Regions from separate parts of the Streptomyces sp. NPDC043908 genome, predicted to be linked through region 3. Evidence: riboswitches for the same ligand, from Rfam matches in the RefSeq annotation. Region 3 holds a riboswitch; each other region holds the start of a gene.
What was found. Region 3 has a riboswitch for cobalamin ahead of metE (5-methyltetrahydropteroyltriglutamate--homocysteine S-methyltransferase). Riboswitches for the same ligand answer to the same signal wherever they lie in the genome.
Positions count from the first base shown of each region.

Region 1: linked by a shared signal. The riboswitch ahead of AC069K_RS31835 (ribonucleoside-diphosphate reductase subunit alpha) and the one ahead of metE (5-methyltetrahydropteroyltriglutamate--homocysteine S-methyltransferase) in region 3 are both predicted to bind cobalamin.
Region 2: linked by a shared signal. The riboswitch ahead of nicT (Nickel transporter NicT) and the one ahead of metE (5-methyltetrahydropteroyltriglutamate--homocysteine S-methyltransferase) in region 3 are both predicted to bind cobalamin.
Region 4: linked by a shared signal. The riboswitch ahead of AC069K_RS16095 (cobalamin biosynthesis protein) and the one ahead of metE (5-methyltetrahydropteroyltriglutamate--homocysteine S-methyltransferase) in region 3 are both predicted to bind cobalamin.

Region 1 is NZ_JBWKEI010000019.1:71,410-74,656, forward strand. Features, by position in the region: gene mctP (monocarboxylate uptake permease MctP) at 1-705, shown strand, start outside; cobalamin riboswitch at 939-1,078, shown strand; gene AC069K_RS31835 (ribonucleoside-diphosphate reductase subunit alpha) at 1,209-3,247, shown strand, end outside.
Region 2 is NZ_JBWKEI010000003.1:20,942-24,188, reverse strand. Features, by position in the region: gene AC069K_RS08135 (aldehyde dehydrogenase family protein) at 1-766, shown strand, start outside; gene nicT (Nickel transporter NicT) at 878-2,107, opposite strand; cobalamin riboswitch at 2,106-2,312, opposite strand; gene AC069K_RS08125 (radical SAM protein) at 2,384-3,247, opposite strand, start outside.
Region 3 is NZ_JBWKEI010000001.1:879,863-883,109, reverse strand. Features, by position in the region: gene metE (5-methyltetrahydropteroyltriglutamate--homocysteine S-methyltransferase) at 1-1,875, opposite strand, end outside; cobalamin riboswitch at 2,045-2,274, opposite strand; gene AC069K_RS04145 (DUF6193 family natural product biosynthesis protein) at 2,706-3,247, opposite strand, start outside.
Region 4 is NZ_JBWKEI010000006.1:292,679-295,925, forward strand. Features, by position in the region: gene AC069K_RS16090 (cobyric acid synthase) at 1-560, opposite strand, end outside; gene AC069K_RS16095 (cobalamin biosynthesis protein) at 557-1,486, opposite strand; cobalamin riboswitch at 1,543-1,739, opposite strand; gene AC069K_RS16100 (hypothetical protein) at 1,846-2,070, opposite strand; gene AC069K_RS16105 (inorganic phosphate transporter) at 2,099-3,247, opposite strand, start outside.

The DNA of each region.
Region 1 (3,247 bases), on a different contig from region 3:
GGCTTCATGGCGATCGCCGCCGGGGTCAAGGTCAAGAACGGCCAGCTGGCCATCCCGCAGCTCTTCGAGGACATGTTCCCGGACTGGTTCGCGGGCGTGGCCTTCGCGGCGATCGGCATCGGCGCGCTCGTCCCCGCGGCCATCATGTCGATCGCGGCCGCGAACCTGTTCACCCGCAACATCTACCGGGACTTCATCAAGCCGGACGCCACGCCCAAGCAGGAGGCGCAGGTCTCCAAGATCGTCTCGCTCCTGGTGAAGGTGGGCGCGCTGGTCTTCGTCCTGACCATGGACAAGACGGTCGCGATCAACTTCCAGCTGCTCGGCGGCATCTGGATCCTCCAGACCTTCCCCGCCCTGGTGGGCGGTCTGTTCACGCGCTGGTTCCACCGCTGGGCGCTGCTCGCGGGCTGGGCGGCCGGCATGGCGTACGGCACGCTCGCCGCGTACGGGGTCGCCTCCCCCACCCAGAAGCACTTCGGCGGCAGCTCCAAGAACATCCCCGGCATCGGTGAGATCGGCTACATCGGCCTCACCGCGTTCGTCCTGAACGTCGCCGTCACCGTCGTCCTCACGCTCGTCCTGCGGGCCGTGAAGGCCCCCGACGGGGTCGACGAGACGTCCCCGCAGGACTACACGGCGGACGCGGGCGACCCGGGCGTGGAGGTCGAACTGCCGCCGGCGACGGCGGGCTCGGCGCACTGAGCCGCACAGCGTGGGACGGGCCGCCGGGGAAACCCGGCGGCCCGTTTTCGTGGCTCCCGGGACTGCTCCGGGGAATGTCCACGACCGCCTCGCGGTTCCGCCCCACGGCCTCCGCAACCCCCTCGGGGGCGCGGGGAACCGCGCGACAGGCCGCCACCGGCCCGCGGTGAAGCAACTACCCAGCACACACACTCCGGTACGGATGCGACACAACATGTGGGGGCGCCACGACCGCCCGGCACAAGATGTATGCTCGTGCTCGCTGTCGCCGCAGGGGAATCCGGTGCAAATCCGGAACTGTCCCGCAACGGTGTACTCGTACGCGTTTGCGTACGTGTTCAGTCCGAGGACCTGCCGAACAGCCCGCCCTGACCGTCCGGTCCGGGCGCCGAGACGTCCGGGCCTCGCGGAATGGGCAGTGGACGCGGCGTACCCCCGAGGGGGTGTGTCCGTGTGCCCGCGCACTTCCCCGAGGCCCCGTGCCGAGCGAGGAGTGCCCCCACGTGACCATCGCCCCTGCGGATCCCGCTTCAGCGATCGCCGAGGAGTCGGTCGATGCCCCCGGGACCGCCCTGCTGCGGACCCTGACCGACCTCACCGCCGACCTGCCGGACACCGACCCCGGCCGTGTCGCCGCCGCCGCGCTGCGCGGCCGCAACGCGCGCTCGGACGAGGCGGAGCTGCGTGGGCTCGCCACCGAGGCCGCCGCGGGTCTGATCTCCGAGGACCCGGCGTACTCCCGCCTCGCCGCCCGGCTGCTGACGCTCACGATCGCCGAGGAGGCCGCGGGCCAGGGCTCGGTCTCGTTCTCCGAGTCGGTCGAGGTCGGCCACCGCGAGGGGCTGATCGCGGACCGCACCGCCGACTTCGTGCGGCTGCACGCGGCCCGGCTCGACGCGCTGGTCCAGACCTCCCTCGCGGACGGCGCCGACGACCGCTTCGGCTACTTCGGCCTGCGCACGCTCTACTCGCGCTATCTGCTGCGCCACCCGATCACCCGCCAGGTCATCGAGACCCCGCAGTACTTCATGCTCCGGGTCGCGGCGGGCCTGGCCGAGGACGACTCGGTGCGCGCGCTGGACGAGGTCGCCTCGCTGTACCGGCTGATGAGCCGGCTCGACTACCTGCCGTCCTCCCCCACGCTCTTCAACTCCGGCACCCGCCACCCGCAGATGTCCAGCTGCTACCTGCTGGACTCCCCGCTGGACGAGCTGGGCTCGATCTACGACCGCTACCACCAGGTGGCGCGGCTCTCCAAGCACGCCGGCGGCATCGGCCTTTCGTACTCCCGCATCCGCTCGCGCGGCTCGCTCATCCGGGGCACCAACGGCCACTCCAACGGCATCGTGCCGTTCCTGAAGACGCTGGACGCCTCGGTGGCGGCGGTCAACCAGGGCGGCCGGCGCAAGGGGGCGGCGGCGGTCTACCTGGAGACCTGGCACTCCGACATCGAGGAGTTCCTGGAGCTGCGCGACAACACCGGTGAGGACGCCCGGCGCACGCACAACCTGAACCTGGCGCACTGGATCCCGGACGAGTTCATGCGCCGGGTGGACGCGGACGGCACCTGGTCGCTGTTCTCCCCCGCCGACGTGCCCGAGCTGGTCGACCTGTGGGGCGAGGAGTTCGACGCCGCCTACCGCAGGGCCGAGGCCGCGGGTCTGGCCCAGAAGACGATGCCGGCGCGGGACCTGTACGGCCGGATGATGCGCACCCTGGCGCAGACCGGCAACGGCTGGATGACCTTCAAGGACGCCTCCAACCGCACCGCCAACCAGACGGCGGAGCCCGGCCACACGGTCCACTCCTCCAACCTCTGCACCGAGATCCTGGAGGTCACCGACGACGGCGAGACGGCCGTCTGCAACCTCGGCTCGGTGAACCTCGGCGCCTTCGTGCTGGCTTCCGGCGAGATCGACTGGGAGCGGCTGGACGAGACCGTCCGCACCGCCGTGACCTTCCTCGACCGCGTCGTCGACATCAACTTCTACCCGACCGAGCAGGCCGGCCGCTCCAACGCCAAGTGGCGTCCGGTGGGCCTGGGCGCGATGGGCCTCCAGGACGTCTTCTTCAAGCTGCGCCTGCCCTTCGACTCCCCCGAGGCGAAGGCCCTGTCGACGAAGCTCGCCGAGCGGATCATGCTCACGGCGTACGAGGCGTCCTGCGACCTCGCCGAGCGCTCGGGCCCGCTGCCCGCTTGGGAGAAGACGCGGACGGCCCGCGGTGTGCTGCACCCCGACCACTACGACGTCGAGCTGAACTGGCCGGAGCGCTGGGCGGCGCTGCGCGAGCGGATCGCCGCGGTGGGCATGCGCAACTCGCTCCTCCTCGCGATCGCCCCGACCGCGACCATCGCCTCCATCGCCGGTGTGTACGAGTGCATCGAGCCGCAGGTCTCCAACCTCTTCAAGCGCGAGACGCTCTCGGGTGAGTTCCTCCAGGTCAACGGCTACCTGGTGGAGGACCTGAAGCGGCTCGGCGTGTGGGACGCGCAGTCCCGCGAGGCGCTGCGCGAGGCGAGCGGCTCGGTCCAGGACTTCAG
Region 2 (3,247 bases), on a different contig from region 3:
CGAGCGGTTCGACCACATCTTCTACACCGGCAACGGCACCGTCGGCCGTATCGTCATGGCCGCGGCCGTCCAGCACCTCACGCCCGTCACCCTCGAACTGGGCGGCAAGTCCCCGGCCTTCGTCGACCGGGACGCCGACATCGCCGGCGTCGCGGCCCGGCTGGCCGCGGGCAAGTTCCTCAACGCGGGCCAGACCTGTGTCGCGCCCGACTACGTCCTCACCGACCCCGAGACGGCCCGGGCCCTCGAACCGGCGCTGACCCGGGCGATCGAGGCGCTGTACGGGACCGACCCGCAGGCCTCCGCCGAGTACGGCCGTATCGTCAACGAGCGCCACTTCGACCGTCTGAACGGTCTGCTCGACTCCGGCCGTGTCGTCACCGGCGGCCGGGGCGACCGCGCCACCAAGTACCTCGCGCCGACCGTCCTCGCCGACGTCGACCCCAAGTCGCCGGTGATGCGGGAGGAGATCTTCGGCCCGATCCTGCCGATCGTGACGGTGTCCGACCTGGACGAGGCCATCGACTTCATCAACGACCGCGACAAGCCGCTGGCGCTGTACGCCTTCACCGAGTCCGACACCACCCGGGAGCGCCTGGCCGCCGAGACCTCATCGGGCGGCCTCGGCCTCGGGCTGCCGCTGGCCCATCTCACCGTCTCCGACCTGCCGTTCGGCGGCGTCGGGGAGAGCGGCATGGGCAACTACCACGGCCGCTACTCCATCGAGACGTTCAGCCACCGCAAGGCGGTGCTGGCCGCCGGGTGACCGACGGTCGGTGAGGGGCCCGGGACGGATCTCCGTCCCGGGGATCTCCGTCCCGGCCACGACACCCACCGGACCGGCCCCGGTCTCCCCCGCGACCAGGCGCGGGGGCCTTCAGCCGACGGCGTCCGGGGCGGGCGCGGCGCCGTCCCGGGGCGCGGGAACGGCCTCGCCCCGGGGGCCGGGTGCCGCCTCGTCGCGGGCGGCGTCCGGCGAGGTCCGGCCCGGCGCCGCGGCGGCGCGTACCGCCCACCGCTGCTCGACCCTGGCGAACCGCCAGTACGCCAGCGCCGCCGCCCACACCGCGACGAACAGGCCGACGATGATGAAGCCGACGTTGTCCAGGTCGAGGCCCGCGACCCACCCGGTGACGGCGTCCCGCAGGTCCAGCTTCTCGTGCAGCACGCCCACCAGCTCGATCGTGCCGATCAGGAAGGCCACCGCGATGGAAAGACCGGTGATGGTGAGGTTGTAGAACACCTTGCGCACCGGGTTGGAGAACGCCCACTGGTAGGCGAAGTTCATGAAGGTGCCGTCGATGGTGTCGAACAGGCTCATCCCCGCCGCGAAGAGCAGCGGCAGGCACAGCACCGCGTACCAGGGCAGTCCGGCGGCGGCGCCCGAGCCGGCCATCACCATCAGGGTGACCTCGGTGGCGGTGTCGAAGCCGAGGCCGAAGAGGAAGCCCAGCGGGTACATCTGGCCGGGGCGGGTGATCGACTTGGTGAAACGCCCCAGGAGGCGGTTCATGAACCCCCGTGAGTCCAGGTGCTGTTCCAGCGCGGCCTCGTCGTACGTCCCGGCGCGCATGGCCCGGAACACCCGCAGGATGCCGACCAGGGCCAGCAGGTTGAGGGCGGCGATGAGGTAGAGGAACGATCCGGAGACGGTCGTTCCGACCACGCCGAGGGTCTGATGGGTCGGCGAGTCGTCGTTCATCAGGGTGCCCGCGAGCTGGGCGCCCCCGGCGACCAGCGCCGCCATCACCACGACGACGCTGGAGTGCCCGAGGGCGAACCAGAAGCCGACCGACACCGGCCGTTTGCCGTCGGCCATCAACTTGCGGGTGGTGTTGTCGATCGCGGCGATGTGGTCGGCGTCGAAGGCGTGCCGCATACCGAGGGTGTACGCGGTGACGCCGAGCCCGAGGCCGAACGTCTTGGAACCGACCTCGTAGTGCTCGGGCACCACCAGCAGGAAGAGGATGCCGAACGCGACGACGTGCAGGGCGGCGATCACCGCCAGCAGCCAGGCGGTGCGTACGGTGTCCTCACGTCGCCAGTGGAATGTGGCGGCAGGGGTGGGCAGGGTCATTCGTTCACGCTCCAGCACCTCGTGGATCATTACGCGAGATGCCGTGGCCGGTCTCCTGGCTTCCGGGTGTCGCACCGTCCCCGCCTTCCCAGCGGCCTCACGGCCACCAGTGGCACAACGGGACGGGCTACCCGAAGCCGTTCATGGCCTGAACGACGTGGGGCCCGATCACAGTGGCGAGGGCCGCTCCGGTCTTGCACCGGTCTTCCCGAACACCACGGCTCGCCAACCGTAGGTGCGACCCGCCCCACCTGCAAGTCTGGCCGTGGACGCGGGTATTGCAGATCACATTCCGGGCAGCCGTGCTCACTTCGTCGCCGGCGCGACGAACGCCGGGCGGCGGTCGATGCGGGCGCGGACCTCGTCGGAACCGAAGTGGTAGTCGATGCGCCGGACGGCCTCGGCCCAGCTCCGCATGGTGCCCGCGTCGGAGAGCGCCTCGGTCACGAACGGATCGTTCCACCGTTCCACCGCACGCCGCCACAGCTCGGCCGGCGGTTCCTCCAGCAGACTGCCCACCGTCCCCTCGTAGATGAGCATGGCCCGCACCTGCCCGTCGGGCTCGACCTGGAGGGACTGGAAGTCGAGGCCGCGCGCCACCTGCTCGGGATTCATCTGCAGGGAGAAGTTGGTCGACGTGCCGACGCGGACCGTGGCGGGGGCGAGCGACTGGAGCCGCGCACGCTGCTCCTCACTGCCCAGCCGGGCGAGCTGTTCGTCCGTGAGCAGCTCGTGCTCGGCGTATCCGGCGCGGCTGCCGAGCCCCGACGGGACGGCGGCGCCGAAGTCCAGGGAGCTGAGGTGCGGGAAGCGCGGCAGGACGTCCGTGCAGAACTCCTCCAGCCGGTCGATGTTGCTCCGGACGACCGCGCAGTCGACGGCGAACGGGAGCGGGCGGTCCGCTCGCCGGTCCCGCTCCCGCGCACCGTCTTCCAGCAGCGCCAGCGCGCGCATCGCCCGGCCGAACGAACCCGCCCTGCCGCGAATTCGGTCGTGCACCTCGGGCGTGGGACCGTCGACACTCACCACGACCCGTCCGCAGACACGCGCCAGCTCTTCGGTCATCCACGGCCGGTAGTTCCAGCCGCCGGTGTAGACGAGGACCGAGATCCCCGCGCGCGTCAGCCGCTCCGCGACCTCGAAGACCCCCTTGACCAGCAGTGGTTCGCC
Region 3 (3,247 bases):
GCGCAGCGGCAGGGTCTCGCGGAGAGCCGGTTCGTCGACCTGGATGACCGACGTACCCGCGGCCTCAAGGTCGTTGACCTCGTCCCGCAGCGCGAGCGCCACCTGCCGGGCGGTCTCGCCGAGCGACTGGTCGTCCCGTACGAAGGACCAGGCCAGCATCGTGACCGGCCCGGTGAGCATGCCCTTGACCGGCTTGGCCGTCAGGGACTGCGCGTACGAGGTCCAGCGGACGGTCATGGGCTCGGGGCGCGAGATGTCCCCTGCCAGCACCGGCGGGCGCACGTAGCGGGTGCCGTAGGACTGGACCCAGCCGTGTTGCGTCGCGAGGTAGCCGGTGAGCTGCTCGGCGAAGTACTGCACCATGTCGTTGCGTTCGGGCTCACCGTGCACCAGGACGTCTAGGCCGGTCTTCTCCTGGAAGGAGATCACTTCCTCGATCTCGTCCTTGATGCGCGCCTCGTAGCCGGCGATGTCGATCCGGCCGGCCCGAAGGGCGCCGCGGGCCGCGCGCAGCTCGTCGGTCTGCGGGAACGACCCGATGGTGGTCGTGGGGATCAGCGGCAGCCCCAGAAGGGCTTTCTGGGCAGCGGTCCGCTCCGCGTAGGGCTGGGAGCGCCGTCCATCGGCATCGGTGATCGCTGCGGTCCGGGCCCGGACCGCGGGGTCGTGGGTGAGGGCAGAGCTCGCCCGTGAGGCGAGATCGGCCCGGTTGGCCGCGAGTTGTGCCTCGATCGCGCCCGTGCCCTGGGCGAGTCCGCGTGCAAGGGTGGCGATCTCGGTGGTCTTCTGACGGGCGAAGGCCAGCCAGCGTCGGATCTGCGGGTCGATGTCGCGCTCGGCCGAAGCGTCCAAGGGAACGTGCAGGAGGGAGCAGGACGCCGCGACGTCCACCCGGCCGGCGAGGCCGAGGAGAGTACCGAGGGTGGTCAGAGACTTCTGGTAGTCGTTGATCCAGATGTTGCGGCCGTTGACCACGCCTGCCACCAGGCGCTTGCCGGGCAGTCCGCCGACGGCGGCGAGGTCGTCGAGGTTGGCCGCGCCGGTGTCGGTGAAGTCGAGTCCGAGGCCCTCGACGGGCGCGGCGGCGAGGATCTGGAGGGCCTCGCCGAGGCGGCCGAAGTAGGAGGCGATGAGCAGTTTGGGCCGGTCGGTGAGGGCGCCGAGGTCGCGGTAGGCGCGGGACGCGGCGTTCAGCTCGGCCGGGGTGCGGTCCTGCACCAGGGCGGGCTCGTCCAGCTGCACCCACTCCGCTCCGGCGGCCCGCAGTTCCGCGAACACTTCGGCGTACACCGGGAGCAGCCGGTCCAGCAGCGTCAGCGGTTCGAAGTCCACGTCCACGCCCGGAGCGGGCTTGGCCAGCAGTAGGTAGGTGATCGGACCGAGCAGGACGGGGCGGGCTGTGTGTCCGAGCGCGACCGCTTCCCCGAGTTCGGCGACCTGCTGGGCGGGGTTCGCGGCAAACACGGTGTCGGGGCCGAGTTCGGGCACCAGGTAGTGGTAGTTGGTGTCGAACCACTTGGTCATCTCCAGCGGCGCCACGTCCTGGGTACCACGCGCCATGGCGAAGTAGCCGTCGAGCGCGTCCGCGTCGACCGCCTCCCGGTGACGGGCGGGGACAGCGCCCACCATGACGCTGGTGTCCAGGACGTGGTCGTAGTACGAGAAGTCGCCGGTCGGTACTTCGTGGATGCCGGCCTCGGCGAGTTGCTGCCAGTTCGCACGGCGCAGTTCGGCGGCGGCGGCCCGGAGGGCGTCGGCGGTGACGCGGCCCTTCCAGTAGCCCTCGACGGCCTTCTTCAGTTCGCGGTTCCGCCCCTGACGGGGATAGCCGTACACGGTAGCTCGTACTGCCGCGGCTGCGGGCTTCGCTGTCACGGATCTCTCCTTCGCGAGATGTCTCCAGAAACATCCCGGCGACGGGACGCGGACGCGAAGGGAACGACAGAACGGGCGGGCCACGCCACGGGACCAGTGCCCGCACCTGCCGCTCGCTGTGTACGCCGACCCGCCCACGAGGTCACCGGGATATCCGCACACGGAACCGTCCGGGTGCGGGCAACGGGCAGGTCTTCGGACTCGCGGGCACGCCGGCCGGGTGGTGGACCCGGCGGCACCTACTGGCCGTCGCTTCCCAGGACCGTTGTCCGGTCCCAGTGCGTATGACGGCGGTCGTTCCCGCTCACCGCTGCGGGGCAGTCCCGGATTCCCACCGGGTTCCCTCTTACGACGCATCCCGCCTGGCGGACGGGGCGAACCAGCTGCACCGGCCAGACTAGGCCGAGCACCCGCTGCCCGACGACCCCCGTCCATCATTCGGACGTCCACACGAGACGTGGCCCTCGGACCGCAGCGGGTTGCCGAGCGGCTACGGCAGGCTCGACCGGTAGGCCATGCCCGGCTGATCCCCTTCCCACCGCACCCGCGTCCGGCGCCGGGCTCTTGCCCTGTGCTCGCGCACATCTCCACGCTGCGACTGCACATGTTTTCGACATATTCGAAAAGGCGATAATGCTCCCAATGTTGTACGTGTGCCCCAGACCGCCCTGGGCACGCCCAGGGCCTTGGCGGCGTCCCGCAGGATGCGTTGTCAGTGTGGGTGGCCAGTCGGATCGCCCCGCTCCCGGTATCCTGACCAGCAGTCAATTGGCTGCGGATTAATGACTGTTCGTGACTAGGTTCAGGCTGTCGCTTCCTGCCCAGACGCGTCACGCACCCCGTTCGGCGGTTCCCGTAACTGCTGGGCCGAGCCCGGTGGGTAGGTGGGACACGGCCGACGCGACCGCCTCCTCCGCCGTGGCAGCCTCGCCGATCACGACGGAGTGGGGATGCTTCATCACGCGGTACGGGCTGTCGTTGTGCGACGGCGCGATGGCCACCTCCACGTGGAACGGGAACCCGATGCAGGAACTGAAGCCGAGCGTCCAGTGACTGGAGAACACGTAGAGCTGTCGTAGCCTCGGCTCGGAATGTGCCGCTTCCACAAGTTCTCCGAACGCCGGGAAACTCGGCGCCTCGGCAGCCTGTTCCCGCATCGTGCGCCACTGCAGCTCCACAACCGCGGCCGGTCCGCGTTCGTGCGCCTCGGCGCGCTCACTGACGTGCAGAAACGGCAGCCCGACCCGCAGCTCCCGCAGGCTCCTTACCTGATCCCATGCCGCACCAGCCCTGACGACATCATCCAGGTTGGGCGTGGCTCCAGTAATGAGCTCGACACCCTGGCTCCAGCCGGAAACGCTGAACCAGCGGC
Region 4 (3,247 bases), on a different contig from region 3:
TCCTCGCGGCTCAGCAGCGCCGTCGTCCCGAAGAACGAGGCGAACACCCCGCCCCGGTCGATGTCGCCGACCACCACCACCGGCAGCCTCGCGGCGCGCGCGATGCCCATGTTGACGATGTCGGTGCGCCGCAGGTTGATCTCGGCCGGGCTGCCCGCCCCCTCGCAGATCACGGCGTCATATGTGCCCCGCATCCGCTCCAGGCAGTCCACGACCGTGCCCAGAAGCGCCTCCTGGCGCCCGCCGTGGTAGCCGCGGGCGCTCAACTCGCCCACCGGCTTGCCCATCAGCACGACCTGGCTCGAACGGTCGCTCCCCGGCTTGAGCAGCACCGGGTTCATCAGCGCGGACGGCTCCACGCGCGCCGCCTGCGCCTGCATCGCCTGCGCGCGCCCGATCTCCGCGCCCTCGCGCGTGACGAAGGAGTTGAGGGACATGTTCTGTCCCTTGAAGGGCGCGACCTTCACACCCCGGCGCACCAGCCACCGGCAGATCCCGGCGGTGACGACGCTCTTCCCCGCGTCCGACGTGGTGCCCGCGACCAGCAGTCCGCCGCTCATGTCCGTACCTTCCTCACCGCGATCGCCACACCCAGCGCCAGCCAGCCCACCCGGCGCGACAGCCGCACCGCCCGCTCGATGTCCGCCACTTCCACCGCCCGGCCGTCCCCGTTCAGCACCGGCCGGTTCTCGACACGGCCGCCGTACGCGAGGGTGCCGCCGAGCCGTACGCCGAGCGCCCCCGCGAACGACGCCTCCACCGGCCCCGCGTTGGGGCTCGGGTGCTTGGCCGCGTCCGACCGCCACGCGCGCGTGGCGGCGCGCGGCGCGCCTCCCGCCACGACCGCGAGCGCGGCCGTGAGCCGGGCGCCCGGCCAGCCCGCCACGTCGTCCAGGCGCGCCGAGGCCCACCCGTACCGCAGATGGCGCGGCGAGCGGTGGCCGACCATCGCGTCCAGGGTGTTGACCGCGCGGAACGCCACCAGACCGGGCACGCCCGCGAGCGCCCCCCACACCAGCGCGCCGACCACGGCGTCGGAGGTGTTCTCGGCGACGGACTCGACGACCGCGCGCGCGATGCCGGGCCCGTCCAGCGACTGCGGGTCGCGCCCGCACAGATGCGGCAGCCGCGCGCGGGCCGCCTCGACGTCTCCCGCCTGGAGTGCGGCGCCGATCGCGCGGGCCTCCCGGCCCAGCGAAGTGCCGCCCACGACCGTCCAGGTGGCGGCGGCGGTCAGGGCGACGGAGGCGGCGGGACTGCGGCGTACGGCACGGGTGGCGAGCAGCGCGGCGCCCGCGGCGCCTCCGGCGCACACGGCGGTGTGCAGCGCGCCCCAGCCACGGTGGTCGCGCCACAGCGCGCGCTCCACGGCGGCCGCGGCACGGCCGAACGCGGCGACCGGGTGTCCGCGGCGGGGGTCGCCGAGGAGGAGGTCGCCGAGGAGACCGGCGGTGGCGCCGTACGCGAAAGTGCGATCGGCACGCATGGGATCAGCCCGCCGCAACGCCGCGGGGAACTCCGGTACGTCCGGGGGGTGCCGGCAACAGGCAGGCGCGCATGGCGGTATGTCCTCACTCAGGGTGTCCGCGCCCTGGTACGACGTCGACCGGCGGTGAGAGTTCCTGGCTCACGGGGATGATTCCCCGATGACAGTGGCGGGACCGCGCCGGATTCGCACCGGCTTCCTCTTCTGCCGCCGTAAATGGCTCGGGCAGTCCACCATGCCCGGGAACGCCCGTCAACTCGCTGCTGACCTGCGACGGGAGAGTGTGCGCAGGCACACAGGAAACCGCCCCCCGGCAGGGCCGGAGGGCGGTTGTGGAGGGTGCGGCGCCGGTCGTCGGCCTACTTGGCGACGATCAGGTTGATGCCGTACGCGACGGCCGCCGCGCAGAGCGCGAAGCAGAGGTAGGCGGTGGTGCGGGCCACGGCGACGTTGCCCTTGCCGGCCGCCGCCGACTGCTGCTTGCTGAGGCCGACGATGCCGACGGTGAACAGGCCCACCAGGCCGACGGTGACGATGAGGCTGACACCGAAGACGGTGCCGAGAGCTGCCCAGTCGATGTGCATGACGATTCCTTCGGGGAGCGCGGCCGGGTCAGACGACGGCCGGGCGGGCCGGGTCGGCGGGGGCGGGCGCCGGGATGGTGGCCGTCAGGTCGACGGCCGCGGCGGCGGCGGTGGGCGGCGGGGTGACCGCGGCCATCGCGGTCGTGACGACACCGGCGGGCTCGGCCGGAACGGCGGCCGGGACGTGGGTGACGTCGTTGTGGTCGACCGGCTGGCGGCGCGACAGCTTCCAGATGAAGCCGGAGCCCCCGACCAGCAGGACCGCCACGAGGACGATGCCCCAGGTGCCCCGTCCGGCGAGGAACTCGGCGCCGGCGCCGACCAGGCCCGCGGCGGGCAGGGTCAGGCCCCAGGCGATGAACATCCGGGTCGCGGTGGACCAGCGGACCACTCCGCCCTTGCGGCCGAGGCCGGCGCCCATGACGGAGCCGGAGCAGACCTGGGTGGTGGAGAGCGAGAAGCCGAGGTGCGAGGAGGCCAGGATGACGGTCGCGGCACCGGACTGGGCGGCGAAGCCCTGCGGCGGAGCCAGCTCGGTCAGGCCCTTGCCCATGGTGCGGATGATGCGCCAGCCGCCGAGGTAGGTGCCCATGGCGATGGCCATGCCGGCCGAGACGATGACCCACAGCGGGGGGTTGGCGCCCGGGTGCAGCACGCCGCCGGTGACCAGGGCGAGGGTGATGATGCCCATGGTCTTCTGCGCGTCGTTGGTGCCGTGGGCGAGCGAGACGAGGCCGGCGGAGGCGATCTGCCCGGCCCGGTAGCCCTTGGCGGTGGCCTTCTCGGCCGCCGGGTCGGCGTTCCGGTTGATCCGGTACGTCAGCCGGGTGGCCAGCATCGAGGCGACGCCCGCGACGATCGGGGCGGCGACGGCGGGCAGGAGCACCTTGGTGACGACGGTCGAGCCGTTCACCGAGGACCAGCCGGCCGACATCACGGCCGCGCCGATCAGACCGCCGAACAGCGCGTGGGAGGAGCTGGACGGCAGTCCGAGCAGCCAGGTCACCAGATTCCACAGGATGGCGCCGACGAGCGCCGCGAAGATGACCTCTGTTCGGAGGCCCTTCTCGTTGATGATCCCGCCGGAGATCGTCTTGGCGACCTCCACCGACAGGAACGCGCCGACCAGGTTGAGCGCGGCCGACATGGCGACCGCGGCTTTGGGCTTCAGGGCGCC